One region of the Duganella sp. GW821-FHT07F09 genome, then DNA from elsewhere that is predicted to be linked to it. Evidence: predicted binding sites of a transcription regulator. Region 1 holds the regulator's gene; the other holds the start of a gene.
The links. The regulator NrdR, encoded in region 1, represses ribonucleotide reductase genes. The targets are predictions, from matches to a motif close to CACNANATNTNGTG.

Region 1 (11,544 bases):
ATCCCCCTGCGATCAGCTTGTTCATAAGGGCTGAGATCATGGTTATCCGCCCCCGATAGTAGTTGCTAATGGTCATTCCATAAGTAAGAGAAGCCACGAGTGCCTTGGCTAAGTCCAGTGCGTCGTCTGCAATGGAGTTTGTAAACTTGGAGAAGGCCGCAGGACGTGTAACGAAGTAGTTTTTCCCACCTTCGTTACCAACGATGCTGACGTCAAACATGCCGATGGAGTGTAGCGTCTTAAACAACTCTTCTCCGAGCATCTTATTGGCTGCGTCAAGTGGGATACAGCCGCTCTTTTGCAGTTTTTCGTTTAGTTCGGCAATGAGGGTACTCTGCGCTGGTTTCAGTGAGTGTAGTACAGCGCTAATTTTCTTGGCGTCCTCTTTGCGGAATAGATTCCCGTTAAAAATCAGCTTGTCGGTTTTGTTGATGTCTTCCGAATCAAAGAAGCCGATGTTTTGACCAAGATGAAGGGCGTTCAGCGAATCCGTGCTGCTTAATTTGAAAGTGTCCGAAATATATTCCGAAATGGCCTTCTCAGTTTGCGGCGATTCTGACGCGATTTCGGATGCCTCAAGCACGGCGTCCTCATGCGCTTCGTGAGTGCTTTCTGTGAAGATAGTGGACGTGTGCTCCAGAATAGCTTGACCGGTTAGGCCGAGGATTTCGTAGCCGCCAGTGCCCGGCAAGATCAGCCTCTGTCGTTGAAGCTCCGACATGATCGCTGGCATCTCGGTTTTAGGACTAATGTGGTTCGCCTTAGCGAGAGCTTCCAGTTTCTTTTGTGGAATCTTCTCTTGATAGGAGGCAGAAATTGCCGATAAGAGCGTCCCGCACTTTCCTGCGAAAGCGATGGAATCGAAGTCCTGATTGGTGGTTGCTTGAATTTTTTGTGCGTGATGTACCAGCCACGCACCTTTAACTTTGTTTTCCATCTAAGAACCTAACGCTGGTGAATTTACCTGGAGTGCCCTGGGGAAACTTAGTGTACGGTTAATATTAATGGCTGTCTACTATTGCGATGCGACGGATGGGCGAGGCGCGTCGAGTACTCGAAAGGAGGGTGAGTGGTTGTGCTTGCGACCAGAGAGCGACCAGAAATAAAAAAGCCCACGAACGTAAATTCGTGGGCTTCCTTGATAATTCTTGGTAGGCCGTGCGGGATTCGAACCTGCGACCAACGGATTAAAAGTCCGCTGCTCTACCAGCTGAGCTAACGACCCAAGGGTGCTTCGGTGGTAGGCCGTGCGGGATTCGAACCTGCGACCAACGGATTAAAAGTCCGCTGCTCTACCAGCTGAGCTAACGACCCCCGAAGAAGCGAGATTATAGGGGGTATCGGCCCAACCTGTCAAATGCCCTCAGGACATTATTTGCCACCGAGGCGCTGTTTCGCCGTGACGGCGGCCGAGGACTCCGGATATTGCTTGATCAAGTCTTGCAGCGTCTTCTTGGCGGCCTTGTCCTTCAGTTCGGTCTGGCAACTGGCGATGTTGAGCATGGCGTCCGGCGCTTTCGGGCTGTCCGGATAGTTCTTCAGCACCTGCAATTGGGCGTTGATGGCGCTCTTGCAGTCGCGCTGGGCGTAGAAGGCGTTGCCGAGCCAGTACTGCGCGTTGGGCGTGTACACGGAGGCGGGGTACTGGCGCACGAAGTCGGACAGGGCCGTGCCCGCCGCCTTGTAGTCGCCGGCCTTGAACAGCTCCATGGCCGCGCCGTAGTTCTTCTCCTCGTTCGGATCGACCTGGGCGGCCTTGCCGTCGACCGTCACTTCGCGCGGCTCAAGCTTGCGCAGGCGCGTGTCGAGATCGACGTAGAAATCCTTCTGGCGTTTTTGCGCATTCGACAGCTCGTTTTGCAGCACTTCGATCTGGCCGCGCAGCTTGTTGAGCTCCTGCATCGTGTTTTCGTTTTGCGTGACCAGGTCCAGCGCGCTGGACTTGTCGGACTTGGTGTCCAGGCGCGCGTTCATTTCGATGCGCATCGCTTCGACCTTGGCGCGCAGGTCGAGCAGGGCTTTACGGGCTTCCTCGTCGTCGAACAGGCCGGCGTGGGCTTGCATCGGCAGCCACGTCAGCGCGGCCAGCAGGGCGGCGGCGAGGCCGGATTTGGTGAGTTTCTTCATGTCGGGCGCTTTCAGCAAATCAAAATGGAAACGGGGCAGGGCGCGGATGAATACCGCGCGCCGCCCCGTATTATGCCTGTGACCCGGCAAAAGGGTAGTGCTTTCGATTACTTGTAGACGATGTCAGCACGACGGTTCTGTGCCCATGCCTCTTCGTTCGAACCGGTCGCTTTTGGCTTCTCTTTGCCCAGCGAGACGGCTTCGATCTGCGATTCCGGCACGCCCAGGGTGGTCATGGCCTTGCGCACTGCTTCGGCGCGCTTCTGGCCCAGCGCCAGGTTGTACTCGGAGCTGCCGCGTTCGTCGGTGTTGCCTTGGATCAGAATCGAGCGCGATTTGTTCTTGGCCAGGTAGGCCGAGTGGTTTTCCACCACCGGCTTGCCGTCGGCGCGCACGACATAGCTGTCCAGGTCGAAGTAGATGCTACGGTTGGCCAGCACGCCTTTTGGATCGTCCAGCGGGTCCAGCGATTTGGTTTCAACCGGGGCCACGGTGCGGGTGTCCGACTGCGACGGCGCGGCCTTGTCGGCTGGGCGCTCGACGACTGGTGCCGGCTCCGACACTTTGACCGGGGTCGAGCAGGCGGACAGGATGGCGGCGGTGGTGATGATGAAAGCTAAGCTGCTGAGTTTGCGCATTTGATTCTCCTAGTAATAGTTAAGACCGATTTATTTACTGCATGAACGGACCCCAGGTGGGCTCCTTGATGTTGCCCGCCTGCGTGGTCAGGCGTTGCTTTACACGTCCGTCGACGGACACCACGGCCAGCGATTTGCGGCCGCCTGCGGTCGTGGCGTACATGATGTATTTGCCGTTGGGGGCGAAGCTCGGCGATTCGTCGCTGGTGGTGTCCGACAGGCGCTGCTCCTGGCCGCTGGCCAGGTCCAGCACGTACAGCTGGAAGTTGCCGTCGCGGCGAGAGATGTAGGCCAGGGTCTTGCCGTCGGACGAGATGCGCGGGCTGGTGTTGTAGGTGCCGCTGAAGGTCACGCGCTTGGCTTCGCCGCCGTCGGCGCTCATGCGGTAGATCTGCGGGCCGCCGCTGCGGTCGCTGGTGAAGTAGATGCTCTGGCCGTCGGCCGAGAATTGCGGTTCGGTGTCGATGCCGTTGCTGTTGGAGACGCGGCGCAGGCCGCTGCCGTCGGTGTTGACCGTGTAGACCTGGGTGTGGCCGTCCTTCGACAGCGCCACGGCCAGTTTATTGCCGGCCGGCGACCACGATGGGGCCGAGTTGCTGCCTTTTTCGTTGGCGACCACGGTGCGGGCGCGGGTCACCAGGTTTTGCACGTAGACCACCGGTTTTTTCTGTTCGAACGAGACGTAGGCGACCTTGGTGCCGTCCGGCGACCACGACGGCGAGATGATCGGCTCGTTCGAGCGCAGCGCCAGTTGCTCGCCTTCGCCGTCGGCGTCGGCCACCAGCAGCTGGTAGTTGCGGCCTTCCTGCTTGACGTAGGAGATGCGGGTGGAGAAGGCGCCGCGGATGCCGGTCAGCTTGAAGTAGACGTCGTCGGCGATCAGGTGGGCCGACAGGCGGGTGAACTGCGCGGTGACGGCTTTGTCCAAATTGGAGATCTTGGCTTGCTTGACGGTGTCGAGCAGCTTGTAGCGCACGTCGTAGCGGCCGTCGGCCAGCGCGTCGACGGTGCCGACGACGAGCGCGTCGGCGCCCTTGGCTTTCCAGGCGCTGTAGTCGATGTTGTTGACGTCGGTGATGACGCCGGCGTCGATCACCTTGAAGGCGCCGCTGCGTTCGAGGTCGGCCTTGATGATCTCGGAGATTTTTTGTGGCGACACGCCTTCGTTGGCGAAGCCGGCCACGGCGACCGGGATCTGGTTGCTGCCGACACCGGAAATTTCGATGCGCATCTGCGCCTGGGCGCTGCCCATGGTGGCGGCAATGGTCAGGCCGGCGTAAAGGAGGGTCAGTTTTTTCATATCAATGCATATCCTTTAATTTAAAGACGGCTGTAAATTCGCGCTCCACCGTACCATCTTTCTTCTTGGGCAGTGGTGACGATTTTTCAATCGCGTTCTCGATCGCTTCGTCGTAGGCGGTCGAACCGCTGCCTTTGATCTTGCGCTTGTTGATGACTTCACCGGATGGCAGTTGCGTGATCAGATAGGTCGCGGTCAGGGTGTCGTCGGCACCGCCGAACGCCAGATTGCTCTTGATCTTGGCGCGGACGGCGGCCTCATAACCGCCGTCGGAGCGGCCGCCGGTCGATTGCGCGGCCGTGCCGGTCGAGCCCTTGGCAGCCGAACCCGTGATGCGGCTCATTTCCGCCGCGAATGCCTTATCCTTGGCGGCCTTGTCGGCTTTTTCCTTGGCCAGTTTCTCGGCGGCTGCCTTTTTCTTGTCCTTTTCCTTCTCGGCCAGTTCCTTCTTGTCCTTCTCGGCCTGTTCTTTCTCTTCTTTCAGCTTTTGCTCGGCAAGTTTCTTGTCAGCCAGTTTCTTGGCTTCGAGCTTGGCCTGCTTTTCCTCGGCTTCCTGCTTCAGCTTGGCTTCCTTGGCTTCGGCCAGCTTCTTCTCTTCGAGTTTTTTCTTGGCCTTCAGGCGTTCGAGGGCGATGTCCGGTTCCTTGGGCGCGGGCGGCGCCTCCACCGGCGGTGGCGGCGGGGTTTTGATCACGGGCGTCGGTTCCGGCTCCGGCTCCGGCGTGGGCTCGGGGGTAGGGGCGGGCGGCGCGGCGTCCTGCACCTTCATGTCCCAGATCTCGGCCTGCACTTCGGTCGGTTCATTGTTCTGCCAGCTCACGCCGACCCACAGGAACAGCAGCAGCACCGCGTGCATCGCCACGGCCAGCACCACGGAGCGCCAGCCTTCGTTATGTCGCGGAACCTTGTACGGACCGCCTGCGGTTGCGGGTTTCATCGTTTGCACTAGTTATTTGGTGGACAAGCCGACCCGGTTGATGCCCATCTTTTTCGCTTCCGAGATCAGCTGGATCACGTCGTCGTACTTGCTTTCCTTGTCGCCGGCGATCAGCACCGGATAGTCCGGGTGCGTCTCGTGCAGCGTGCGCAATTTCTTGACCAGCGCGTCGCGGTTCGGGGCCGTTTCCGGCGCGTCCTCGCCTTTGCCCTTGACGCCGATCGACAGCGCGCCGTTCGGCTTGATGACGATTTGCACGTAGTCGCTTGGGGGCTTGGTCGATTTTTCAGCGTTCGGCAAGTCGACGATGCTCGGATCGGTGGCCGACGGCATGACCATGAAGATGATCAGCAGAACCAGCATGACGTCGATGTACGGCACGACGTTGATTTCGGATTTGAGCTTGCGGCCGCGGCCGCCGCGCATGCTGCTGGAGAAAGAGGAAGCCATGGTCTCTCTGCCTTATTAACGCGATTGACGTTGCAGGATGTTGGAGAACTCTTCGACGAAACTTTCGAAGCGGATCGCCAGACGATCGATGTCGTGCGTAAAGCGGTTGTAGGCGACGACGGCCGGAATCGCGGCGAACAGGCCGATGGCGGTGGCGATCAGCGCTTCGGCGATGCCGGGCGCGACGGCGGCCAGGGTGGCTTGCTGCACGTTGGCCAGGCCGCGGAAGGCGTTCATGATGCCCCAGACGGTGCCCAGCAGGCCGATGTAGGGCGATACCGAGCCGACCGAAGCCAGGAAGGCCAGGTGCGATTCGAGCACGTCCATTTCGCGCTGGAAGGCGGCGCGCATGGCGCGGCGCGCGCCGTCCAGGATGGCGACGTGGTCGACGGTGTCGCGGCTGGCGGCGTAGGCGGCCTTGCTCTTGATGAATTCGCCCATGCCGGCCTCGAAGATGCGCGCCAGCGGGCCGCTGGTGGCGCGGTCCTTGCCGGCGTTCTGGTGCAGCGCGTGCAGGTTGCCGCCGGCCCAGAAGGTTTTTTCGAAGTCGATCGTCAGGCGGCGCGCCGAGCGCACCGCGAACAGTTTACTGAAGATGTACGTCCAGCTGGTCAGCGAGATGATGAACAACAACGCCATGATCAGTTGCACGATCAGGTGGGCGTTGGAGATGAGGGACAGGAAAGAGAGGTCTTGGGTGACGTTCATTGTTTATCAGTCTGATCAGTCTGTTTTCGTGATGTTGGTGGTGCTGCGCATTTTGTCCGCGACCGCCGGCGGCACCGCGCGGGGGCGCAGCGTCGAATCGACGCAGCCGACCTTGACCCGCGCCGTGTTCAGCAGTTGCTCGCCGCACCATGCCTCCTGGATAAAGGAGATCGAGGCGCGTCCTAATTTTTCGATACTAAGTGTCAATTTTATTACGTCGTCAAGCTTAGCAGGCGCATGATACTCCGCGCTGACGCTTTTGACGACGAACATAGCGTCGTGTTCCTGCAATAAAGCGTGCTGGCCCACATTGATCTGGCGCAGCCATTCGGTGCGCGCGCGCTCGAAGAACTTCAGGTAGTTCGCGTAATAGACGATACCGCCGGCGTCGGTGTCTTCGTAGTAGACCCGGACGTTCCAGATGAACTCTGCTGGCATGTTGTTAGGATTGCAAGTTGTGTTGAGCAACATTCTACGCGATTTTGTTCTTTTGGTTGAAGCTTGGACGGGGAAATGCACGTCCGTCCCGCCAATTGTGCGGGATTTCAACTCGGGGCGCAAAGATTGCACTGGTGACAGTTAAGCGGTTTACAGGCAACTTGCCAAGGATTGTAACAACCGCTTACGAATTGTGGGGCACGGAAAATGGAATGACCATGGAGGCACGTAGGGCGGATTAGGCGGAACGCCGTAATCCGCCAATGCATGCGCCACCGTAACGCATGCATGGCGGATTACGCCTTCGGCTAATCCGCCCTACGTGTTTTAACGTGGTGCATAGGTTGGTGGCCCCAGCGATGAGTGGCCCCAGCGGGGTTTTAAACGTTGCGCTTGATTGCCAGGGGGCCATAACCCTGGCACGTCGGCATCATCTCGATGCGGTTGATGTTGATGTGCGGCGGCAGCGTGGCGATCCAGAACGCCGTGTTGGCGATGTCCTCGGCCGTCAGCGGCACGGTGCCTTCGTACACTTTGGCGGCGGCTTCGTCGTTGCCCTTCATGCGCACGTTCGAGAATTCGGTGCCGCCGCACAGGCCGGGCGCCAGATTGGTGGCGCGCACGCCGGTGCCGATCAGGTCGGCCCGCAGATTCAGGGTGAACTGTTCGACAAAGGCCTTGGTCGCGCCGTAGACGTTGCCGCCCGGGTAGGGCGTGGCGCCGGCGACGGAACCCAGGTTGATGACGGTGCCGCTGCCGCGCTTGACCATGTCCGGCAGGATCGCGCGCGTCATGGCCACCAGGCCGCCGCAGTTGGTGGCGATCATCGTGTCCCAGTCGTCGAGCGACGATTCGTGCGCCGGCGTGACGCCGAGCGCCAGGCCGGCATTGTTAATCAGCACGTCGATCTGCTTCCATTCGGCCGGCAGGCCGTCCAGCGCGGTTTTGATCGAGGCCTTGTCGGTGACGTCCAGCACCACCGGCAGCACGGCGTCGCCCAGTTCGGCCGACAAGGTTTGCAGGCGGTCCTCGCGGCGTCCGCTGATCAGCACTTTGTGGCCGTTCTGAACGAAAGTGCGGGCCATGGCGGCGCCGAAGCCGGCGGTGGCGCCAGTGATGAAGACGATCATGTTTTATCCTTGTCGGTGAGGGAGGAGGGCGTAAAGACTGGACAAAATTGTAGCCGAAATGGCGGTATCGATCGCGGCGCGGTCAAAAACGCACAATCTTGCCAGTTATGCAAGTCGTTTCCTTGCTCAAATCTGGCGCATAAATTACAATCCGGGTTCCATTACGTCTCACGTAACTGGCGAAAAGCTGCGGTCGGCCCCAAAATGGTGCGTCGATCCGTCGGCGAAAGGTGGGCATCCACCGGGAAACGTGAGATTTCATTAGCCGTTCGCCTGGGCAGCCCATCGATGGAAAGCACGAAAGAGGCTGCCTGTCCGCTATCGGCGTCCCTCATTCGATCCAGCCTGCCAAGTCATACAGTTACTCATTCGATTGGAGTTTTTCATGTTCGCAAAAGATCACACCCTCGCCAGCGTTGACCCGGAATTGTTCGGCGCCATCCAAAAAGAAAACACCCGCCAGCACGACCACATCGAGCTGATCGCGTCGGAGAACTACACCTCGCCGGCCGTGATGGAAGCGCAAGGCTCGCAGCTGACCAATAAATACGCCGAAGGCTATCCAGGCAAGCGCTACTACGGCGGCTGCGAATACGTCGACGTCGTCGAGCAACTGGCGATCGACCGCGTCAAGCAACTGTTCGGCGCGGAAGCGGCCAACGTGCAGCCCAACTCCGGTTCGCAGGCCAACCAAGGCGTGTTCTTCGCCGTGCTGAAGCCGGGCGACACCATCATGGGCATGTCGCTGGCCGAAGGCGGCCACCTGACCCACGGCATGCCGCTGAACATGTCCGGCAAATGGTTCAACGTCGTTTCGTACGGCCTGACCCCGGAAGAGGACATCGACTACGCCGCCATGGAGGCGCTGGCCAAGGAACACAAGCCTAAGCTGATCATCGCCGGCGCGTCGGCCTTCTCCAAGAAAATCGACTTCGAGCGCTTCGCCGCCGTGGCCAAGGCCGTTGGCGCCTACTTCATGGTCGACATGGCGCACTACGCCGGCCTGATCGCCGCCGGCCTGTACCCGAACCCGGTGCCGCACGCCGACTTCGTCACCTCGACCACGCATAAATCGCTGCGCGGCCCGCGCGGCGGCATCATCCTGATGAAGGCCGAGCACGAGAAGATCATCAATTCGGCCATCTTCCCAGGCATCCAGGGCGGTCCGCTGATGCACGTGATCGCCGGCAAGGCCGTCGCCTTCAAGGAAGCGCTGACGCCTGAGTTCAAGGCCTACCAGCAACAAGTGGTCAAGAACGCCGACGTGCTGGCCAAGACCCTGATCAAGCGCGGCCTGCGCATCGTGTCCGGCGGCACCGAGTCGCACGTGATGCTGGTGGACCTGCGTCCGAAGAACCTGACCGGCAAGGAAGCGGAAGCGATCCTGGGCACGGCGCACATCACCACCAACAAGAACGGCATCCCGAACGATCCGCAGAAGCCATTCGTGACTTCCGGCATCCGTCTGGGCAGCCCGGCGATGACCACGCGCGGTTTCAAGGAAGCGGAAGCGGAAGAAGTCGGCAACCTGATCGCCGACGTGCTGGACAATCCGCACGACGCCGCCACCATCGAGCGCGTCAAAGCGGCGGTGAAGGTGCTGGCCGATAAATATCCGGTCTACGCCAAGTAATTTGCTTTATAAGTAGTAATGCGGGACGCCGGTTTGGCTGGCGTCCCGTTAAGTAGTTCAATGCAGTTTTGCCCATGGCTCATATGAAATGTCCGTTCTGTCAGCACGACGATACCCAGGTTCTCGATACGCGTGTATCCGAGGAAGGGGATTCCATACGCCGGCGCCGACGTTGCGGCAAATGCGATAAACGATTTACCACGTATGAGCGCATCGAGCTGGTCATGCCATACGTGGTCAAGAAGAACGGCAGCCGCACCGAGTATTCGGCCGCCAAGTTGCGCGGCAGCCTGACCCTGGCCCTGCGCAAGCGCCCCGTGGCGGCGCCCGCCGTTGACGCGGCCGTTTTGTCGATCGAGGAAAAATTGCTTACCAGCGGCAAGCGCGAAGTCGACACCGGCTACATCGGCGAGCTGGTGATGCAGGAGTTGCAGCGCCTCGACAAGATCGCGTATATCCGCTTCGCATCGGTCTACAAAAACTTCGAAGACCTGGCCGAGTTCCAGGACGCCATCGCCGAAGTCGGACAGGACCGCAAGCCGCGCAAAAGCTAGCATCCTGCTAGCGCACACTTGATCCATCTCATACCTCGGCCATTGGCCGCTGCTACCGTCTAGCTGTTGGACTGTAAGGTCCCTGTTGACTTGCGGAGGTGTGCATGCCCACGGCCCGTGCTGTTGCCGGCTTTACCCTGGTCGAAGTGATGATCGCCGTGCTCGTGCTCGCGTTGGGCATCGTCGGCGGTGTGTCGATGCAACTGGCGGCGCTGCGCGCCCGGCATCAATCGACCTTGCTGGCGCAGGCGTCGTGGTTGGCCGTCGGCATGGCCGAACGCATGCGCGCCAATCCCGAACAGATGCGGCTGCCCGATGGCGCCAACCTCTATCTCACCCTCGATTACGACGTGCTGGCCGAGCCCAACCCGCCGGCGCCGTCGGCGCTGTGCTATGGCGGCGATTGCGATGGCGCCCAGCTGGCCGCGTTCGATCTGTATGAAATGAAGGCGCTGATGCGCGAGAATCTGCCGGCGGGCCGCGCCGTGGTCTGTCGTGACGCCGGCTTGTGGTCTGGCGGCAAGCTGCGCTGGGCGTGCAGTGGCGGCGCCGGCGCGCCTTTGGTGATCAAGGTCGGCTGGCGCGGCAAGAATCCTAACGGCACGCCACGTAAGGACGAGTCCGGCGAGTACGTGCCAGGGGTTGCGCTTCCCTTGGCTTTGACCGTGGGGGCGCCATGACGCGGGCGCGCCAGCAGGGCTGGACCATCATCGAACTGGTCATCGCCACCGGCCTGGGCCTGGTACTGACCTTGCTGGCCAGTGGATTGTTGCTGGCGACCAGCGGCAGCTACCGCAACCACAGCGAGAACATTTGGATCGACGATGGCGGCCGCTACGCGCTGGAGATTATTTCGCAAGCAATACGGCAGGGCGCTTATGTCAACTGGGACAGCAAGGAAGCGCCGGCCGAACTGGCAGCGCACGAACCGGCGGCCATCGCCGGGCTCGACGCCAGCAGCATCAGCAAGGCCAGCGACGGTATCTCCGGCGTGGCGCCGGACGTGGCCAACGGCAGCGACGTGCTGGCGTTGCGCTTCTCCGGTTATGGCGAGGGCGCGAATGGCGACGGCTCCAGCCTCAACTGCGCCGGCTTCGGCGTGGGCGCGCCATCGGCCGTGATCGAACGTGGCTGGAGCATTTTTTATGTCGCCGCCGACGCCGACGGCACGCCGGAATTGCGCTGCAAGTACCGCAGCGCGGCGGGCTGGGGCGCGGACGCGATCGTGCGCGGCGTCGATTCCTTTCAGGTGCTGTACGGACTCGACAGCGACGAGCCGGCCGACGGCATTCCCAATACTTTCGTCAACGCGACCGCAATCAATGGCATGGACGCGGGGCTGGCGCTGGTGGGCGCCACGCCGGAGGAACTTCAGCGCGATTTGCATCGCAAGACCAACTGGAAGCGGGTCTGCACCGTGAAGCTCGCGTTGCTTTTGCATGGCGAGAACAACACGCGGGCCGATACGGTGGTGCGCCGGTTCGATCTGTTCGGGCCGGCGTATTCCGAAGGCCATGGCGGCGACCTGGGTGTGCGGATCGGGGAGGGAGTATTCCCCGAGTCGCAGCGATGGCGGGCGCGGCGGGTGTTCGGGATGACGGTCGCGCTGCGCAACAGGAGCGGTTGATA
Region 2 (6,371 bases), on a different contig from region 1:
CTGGGCATCAGCTTCCGCCAGCTGCGTTATCAAATGCAGAAGCTGAACATCCAGGAGCCGGAGGCGTGAAGGACAGCATTCGCATAGGCGCGGACGGCTGGTGGCCGGCGGCGATCCGTTACGACAGCCCGAACTTCGACTGCCGTCCCGACCCCGCCGACATCACGCTGCTGGTGATCCACAATATCAGCCTGCCGGGCGGCCGTTTCGGCGGTCCCCACGTCTCCGACCTGTTTACCGGCCGGGTGGACTATAATGCTGACCCTTCGTTCGCGGACCTGCGCGGGCTGAAGGTGTCGAGCCATTTTTTTGTCCGTCGCGACGGCCGGGTGATCCAGTACGTCTCGGCCAACGACCGTGCGTGGCACGCCGGCGCGTCGTCGTTCCGCGGTCGCGAAAAATGTAACGACTACTCGGTCGGCATCGAGCTCGAAGGCACCGACGACACGCCGTTCGAGCCGGCGCAGTACCGGGTGCTGGCGGTGCTGACCGAGGCGCTGCGGCGGCGCTACCCGCTGACCGACGTCCAGGGCCACGAGGACATCGCGCCGGGCCGCAAAACCGACCCCGGACCGTTGTTTGATTGGAACTTTTATGTTAAAAGTTGGCGGGAATTCTGTGAAGAAACTCCAATATCGGAAGCCGGGTTAGTAGGCGCTAGCGCTGTATTGCGCTTCGTAAAAGGCGTTCTGTAAAGTCAACTGAAAAAATGGCGGAAACGTAAAAATTTCCCCTTGTATTAGCCCCATCGGAACACTACAATCAGTGGATCGGTTCTTCGCAATCACTAGATATAGTAGTTCACATGGCACTGGTTAATCAAATCACAGCAAGTCCTTGGACCAACTCACCACCCTTATTAAAGTAGTTTAACCAGCCAGGCAGGTGTGGCTGATCGCTTCATTTTGGCCTTTTTATTTACAAACATAGCCGCGCAGCACTGACTGCACGCCGTTATCGGGGAGCTTAAATGCAATCTACTCAAGACATCACCATCAATCCAGCGCTGGTACCAGCAGCCGCTGCGAGCACCGCCAGCAGCCAGGTAACGGCCGCCAGCGACCTCGGTGACTACCGCATCATCCGCCGTAACGGCGCGGTCGTCGCGTTTGAACCGTCGAAAATCGCGATCGCCGTCACCAAGGCCTTCCTGGCCGTGAACGGCGGCCAGGGCGCCGCCTCCGCGCGCATCCGCGAACTCGTAGAACAGCTGACCGCCAGCGTCGTGACGGCGCTGGTGCGCCGCCAGCCATCGGGCGGCACCTTCCACATCGAAGACGTGCAAGACCAGGTCGAGCTGGCGCTGATGCGCTCCGGCGAACACGATGTCGCCCGCGCCTATGTCCTGTACCGCGCCAAGCACATGGAAGAGCGCCGCGCGCTCAAGGAAGCGCAAGGCGCCACCGCCAAGATCAGCGCCCCGCAAATCCACGTGCTGGAAAACGGCGAGCGCAAGCCGCTGGAGATGGACCGCGTCACCGGCCTGATCAACGCCGCCTGCATCGGCCTGGAAAAGCACGTCGACGCCGACGCCATCGTCGCCGAGACGCTGAAAAACCTGTACGACGGCGTGCCGGTCGAAGAGCTGCACAAGTCCGCCATCCTGGCCGCCCGCGCGCTGATGGAAAAGGACCCGGCCTACTCGCAAGTGACGGCCCGCATCCTGCTGCACACGATCCGCAAGGAAGTCTTCGGCAAGGAAGTCGCGCAGGGCGCGGCCGCCGCCGAGTACATCACCTACTTCCCGCAGTACATCGCCAAGGGCATCGAAAACGAGCTGCTGGACACCAAGCTGGCCGAATTCGACCTGGCCCGCCTGGCCAAGGCGCTGGTCGCCGACCGCGATCTGCAGTTCGGCTACATCGGCCTGCAAACCCTGTACGACCGCTACTTCCTGCACGTGCGCGACGTGCGCATCGAAATGCCGCAGGCGTTCTACATGCGTGTGGCGATGGGCCTGGCCCTGAACGAAAGCGACCGCGAAGCGCGCGCCATCGAGTTCTACAACCTGCTGTCGTCGTTCGACTTCATGTCGTCGACCCCGACCCTGTTCAACGCCGGCACCCTGCGTTCGCAGCTGTCGTCGTGCTACCTGACCACCGTCTCGGACGACCTGGAAGGCATCTACGACGCCATCAAGGAAAACGCGCTGCTGGCCAAGTTCGCCGGCGGCCTGGGTAACGACTGGACCCCGGTGCGCGCCCTGGGCGCCCACATCAAGGGCACCAACGGCAAATCGCAAGGCGTGGTGCCGTTCCTGAAAGTGGTCAACGACACCGCCGTGGCGGTCAACCAGGGCGGCAAGCGCAAGGGCGCGGTGTGCGCCTACCTGGAAACCTGGCACATGGACATCGAAGAGTTCCTGGACCTGCGCAAGAACACCGGCGACGACCGCCGCCGCACCCACGACATGAACACCGCCAACTGGATTCCGGACATGTTCATGAAGCGCGTGATGGAAAAGGGCGACTGGACGCTGTTCTCGCCGTCGGATTGCCCGGACCTGCACGACCTGGTCGGCAAGGCCTTCGAAAAAGCCTATCTGGGCTACGAAGCCAAGGCCGCCGCCGGCGAAATCCGCGTGTTCAAGAAGATCGCCGCGCTGGACCTGTGGCGCAAGATGCTGTCGATGCTGTTCGAAACCGGCCACCCATGGATCACGTTCAAGGACCCATGCAACATCCGTTCGCCGCAGTCGCACGTGGGCATGGTCCACAGCTCGAACCTGTGCACCGAGATCACGCTGAACACCGGCCCGGACGAAATCGCCGTCTGCAACCTCGGTTCGGTCAACATGCCGGCCCACATGAAAGAGGGCAAGCTCGATCACGTCAAGCTGCAAAAGACCATCCGCACCGCGATGCGCATGCTCGATAACGTCATCGACATCAACTACTACGCCGTCGACAAGGCCCGCAACGCCAACATGCGCCACCGTCCGGTGGGCTTGGGCGTGATGGGCTTCCAGGACTGCCTGCACATGATGCGCGTGCCGTTCTCGTCGCCAGAGTGCGTGGCCTTCGCCGATACCTCGATGGAAGCGGTGTGCTACTACGCCTACCTGGCCTCGACCGAGCTGGCGGAAGAGCGCGGCCATTATCAATCGTACAAAGGTTCGCTGTGGGACCGCGGCATCCTGCCACAGGATTCCGTCAAGCTGCTGGCCGAAGAGCGCGGCGGCTACCTGGAACAGGACCTGTCGTCGGCGATGGACTGGACCCCGGTGCGCGAGCGCATCAAGAAGTTCGGCATGCGTAACTCGAACTGCGTGGCGATCGCCCCGACCGCGACCATTTCGAACATCATCGGCGTGTCGGCCTGCATCGAACCGACCTTCCAGAACCTGTACGTGAAGTCCAACCTGTCGGGCGAGTTCACCGAGATCAACTCCTACCTGGTGCGCGACCTGAAGGCGCGCGACCTGTGGGACGAGGTCATGATCGCTGACTTGAAGTACTTCGACGGCTCGCTGGCCAAGATCGACCGCATCCCGAACGACCTGCGTGACATTTATGCAACCGCGTTCGAAGTGTCGCCGACCTGGCTGGTGGAAGCGGCGTCGCGTCGCCAGAAGTGGATCGACCAGGCCCAATCGCTGAACATCTACATGGCCGGCGCCTCGGGCAAGAAGCTGGACGAGACCTACAAGCTGGCATGGCTGCGCGGCCTGAAGACCACCTACTACCTGCGCACCACTTCGGCCACTCACACCGAGAAGTCGACCTCCAAGACCGGCGCGCTGAACGCGGTGTCGGTGGACGGCGGCATGTCGGCCAGCGCGATCGCCTCGGCGGCTGCCGCCGCACCGGTGGCTGCCGCTCCGGCGGTCACCGCCGAAGCGGACGGCGAAGCCTGCTACCTGCGTCCCGGCGACGACGGTTTCGAGGAATGCGAAGCTTGCCAATAAGCCGACGCTAACTAATATATATAGATAGAGAACCGTCCCGGCCCGTCCGGGCGGTTGCTTTTACACCGAACCACCGAATTCTGAAGGAAAAACACTATGTCGCTGTCCTGGGACGAAGAAGCCGCATCAGCGGTACCACAAGCTGTCAATCAAGCCGCGCTGGCCACCGGCGAAGCCAACGCCGAGCAGGTCGCGCTGCGCGTCAACGCCGACGACAAGCGCATCATCAACGGCAAGACCGACGTCAACCAGCTGGTGCCGTTCAAGTACAAGTGGGCATGGGACAAATACCTGGCCGGCTGCGCCAACCACTGGATGCCGCAGGAAGTGAACATGCAGCGCGACATCGAGCTGTGGAAGAACCCGAACGGCCTGACCGACGACGAGCGCCGCCTGGTCAAGCGCAACCTCGGCTTCTTCGTCACCGCCGACTCGCTGGCCGCCAACAACATCGTGCTGGGCACCTACCGCCACATCACCGCGCCCGAGTGCCGCCAGTACCTGCTGCGCCAGGCGTTCGAGGAAGCGATCCACACCCACGCCTACCAGTACATCGTCGAGTCGCTGGGCCTGGACGAGTCGGAGATCTTCAACGCCTACAACGAAGTCAAATCGATCCGCGACAAGGACGAGTTCCTGATCCCGTTCATCGACACCTTGACCGATCCGGCCTTCACCACCGGCACCGTGGAAAACGACCAGAAGCTGCTCAAGTCCCTGATCGTCTTCGCTTGCTTGATGGAAGGGCTGTTCTTCTACGTCGGCTTCACCCAGATCCTGGCGCTGGGCCGCCAGAACAAGATGATGGGCGCGGCCGAGCAGTATCAGTACATCCTGCGCGACGAATCGATGCATTGCAATTTCGGTATCGATTTGATCAACACGATCAAGATGGAAAACCCGCTGCTGTGGACCCCGGCGTTCAAGGAGGAGATCAAGCAGCTGTTCCTGAAGGCCGTGGACCTGGAGTACGCGTACGCCGAAGACACCATGCCGCGCGGCGTGCTCGGTCTGAACGCGACCATGTTCAAGGGTTACTTGCGCTTCATCGCCAACCGTCGCGCCACGCAGATCGGTCTGGAGACCTTGTTCGACCAGGAAGAGAATCCATTCCCATGGATGAGCGAGATGATCGACTTGAAGAAAGAGCGTAACTTCTTCGAGACGCGCGTGATCGAGTACCAGACCGGCGGCGCGCTGAACTGGGATTGATTCCGACCGGGACGCCTGAACTCATCTAAATTGATGGGGGCCGGGACGCCGGAATTGATCCAAATTGACCGCGATCGGGACGCCGGAATTCATCTAAAACACGTAGGGCGGATTAGCGGGAACCGCGTAATCCGCCATCTATGAGCCGCCGACGGAGCATGCATTGGCGGATTACGCTGCGCTAATCCGCCCTACGTGTCACCGTGGTATGCATATTCCGGTGGTCATGGTTACAAAGTAAAGCCCGGCCTTGGTTGCCGGGCTTTTTCTTTATACGAACCGCGCAAGGTACTCCTTCAGGCCCGCGTCAGCACTCGCCAGCGCCCCGATGTACCCGTCCGGCCGGATCAGCGCCACATCCCCCGCCGCGAACCCGTACGCCGCGCGCAGATGCCCGCCATCGTCGCGCAGCTTGCCGTTCATTCCAACCGCCACTATTCTCAGCCCTTCGCGCGGCGCGATCGCGCAGGCGCCGGCCGGCTCGTACCGCAGCAAGGTCCACGCGCCGCCGCCAGCTTCCATCCCAGTTCCACGCATCCTGCACGCTGGTGTTCAAACCCTGGCCGCCGGTCGGCGGGTGGATGTGGGCGGCGTCGCCGACGATGAACACGCGGCCGACCCGGTAGCGGTCCGCCAGCCTGGAACTCATCTCGTACACCGAACGCCAATGCACCGCGCGCACCGCGATGTCGGCGCGGCCGGTGCGGGCGGCGGTGACTGCGGCCAGCGCCGCGTCAGAGGCGTCGATGTCGCCGTCGAGCGGCACCGGCATTTGCAGCTGGAACAGATCGGTGCCCATCAGTGGACACAAACTGATCTGTCCGGGACCCTCGCCCCATCGATGCCAGGCGTCGCGACCCAGCCCGGTCAGAGACAGGTCGGCCACCATCGCCCGCATCTTCATCGACTCGCCGGGGAAGTCGATCGCCAGCGCCTTGCGCACGAAGCTGCGGCCGCCGTCGGCGCCGACCAGGTAGCGCGCCCGCACCGTCGCCGTCGTGCCGTCGGCCTTTGCCAGCCGCGCGGTGACGCCTTCGCCATCTTGTTCGAAGCCGGTCAGCTCGTGGCCGAAGCGCCGCGCGTGTCCGGGTTCGGCGAGCCTGTCGCGTAGGACGCCCTCCGTCAGATACTGCGGCAGCATCAGCGGCAGGTTGTACGGCTCGGCGGGCGAGGGCGCCAGGCCAGCGGTCGAGGGCTGTTCGTCGTGGCCGCCGGGCGGCGCGATCTGACGCGGATGATGAAGCGTCTGGCC

Region 2: the regulator NrdR is predicted to act here: its motif matches at 786-799, upstream of AC07P1_RS24015 (ribonucleoside-diphosphate reductase subunit alpha).

What each region holds. Positions count from the first base shown of each region.
Region 1 is NZ_JBWKQJ010000006.1:475,619-487,162, reverse strand. It holds gene AC07P1_RS18830 (hypothetical protein) at 1-937, opposite strand, end outside; tRNA gene AC07P1_RS18825 (tRNA-Lys) at 1,150-1,225, opposite strand; tRNA gene AC07P1_RS18820 (tRNA-Lys) at 1,239-1,314, opposite strand; gene ybgF (tol-pal system protein YbgF) at 1,372-2,127, opposite strand; gene pal (peptidoglycan-associated lipoprotein Pal) at 2,235-2,765, opposite strand; gene tolB (Tol-Pal system beta propeller repeat protein TolB) at 2,800-4,065, opposite strand; gene tolA (cell envelope integrity protein TolA) at 4,067-5,002, opposite strand; gene AC07P1_RS18795 (ExbD/TolR family protein) at 5,015-5,452, opposite strand; gene tolQ (protein TolQ) at 5,468-6,160, opposite strand; gene ybgC (tol-pal system-associated acyl-CoA thioesterase) at 6,176-6,598, opposite strand; gene AC07P1_RS18780 (SDR family oxidoreductase) at 6,979-7,728, opposite strand; ZMP/ZTP riboswitch at 7,891-8,014, shown strand; gene glyA (serine hydroxymethyltransferase) at 8,114-9,361, shown strand; gene nrdR (transcriptional regulator NrdR) at 9,445-9,915, shown strand; gene pilV (type IV pilus modification protein PilV) at 10,020-10,595, shown strand; gene AC07P1_RS18760 (PilW family protein) at 10,592-11,542, shown strand.
Region 2 is NZ_JBWKQJ010000009.1:340,583-346,953, reverse strand. It holds gene AC07P1_RS24025 (sigma-54-dependent transcriptional regulator) at 1-69, shown strand, start outside; gene ampD (1,6-anhydro-N-acetylmuramyl-L-alanine amidase AmpD) at 66-695, shown strand; gene AC07P1_RS24015 (ribonucleoside-diphosphate reductase subunit alpha) at 971-3,907, shown strand; gene AC07P1_RS24010 (ribonucleotide-diphosphate reductase subunit beta) at 4,004-5,119, shown strand; gene AC07P1_RS24005 (FAD-dependent monooxygenase) at 5,427-6,371, opposite strand, start outside.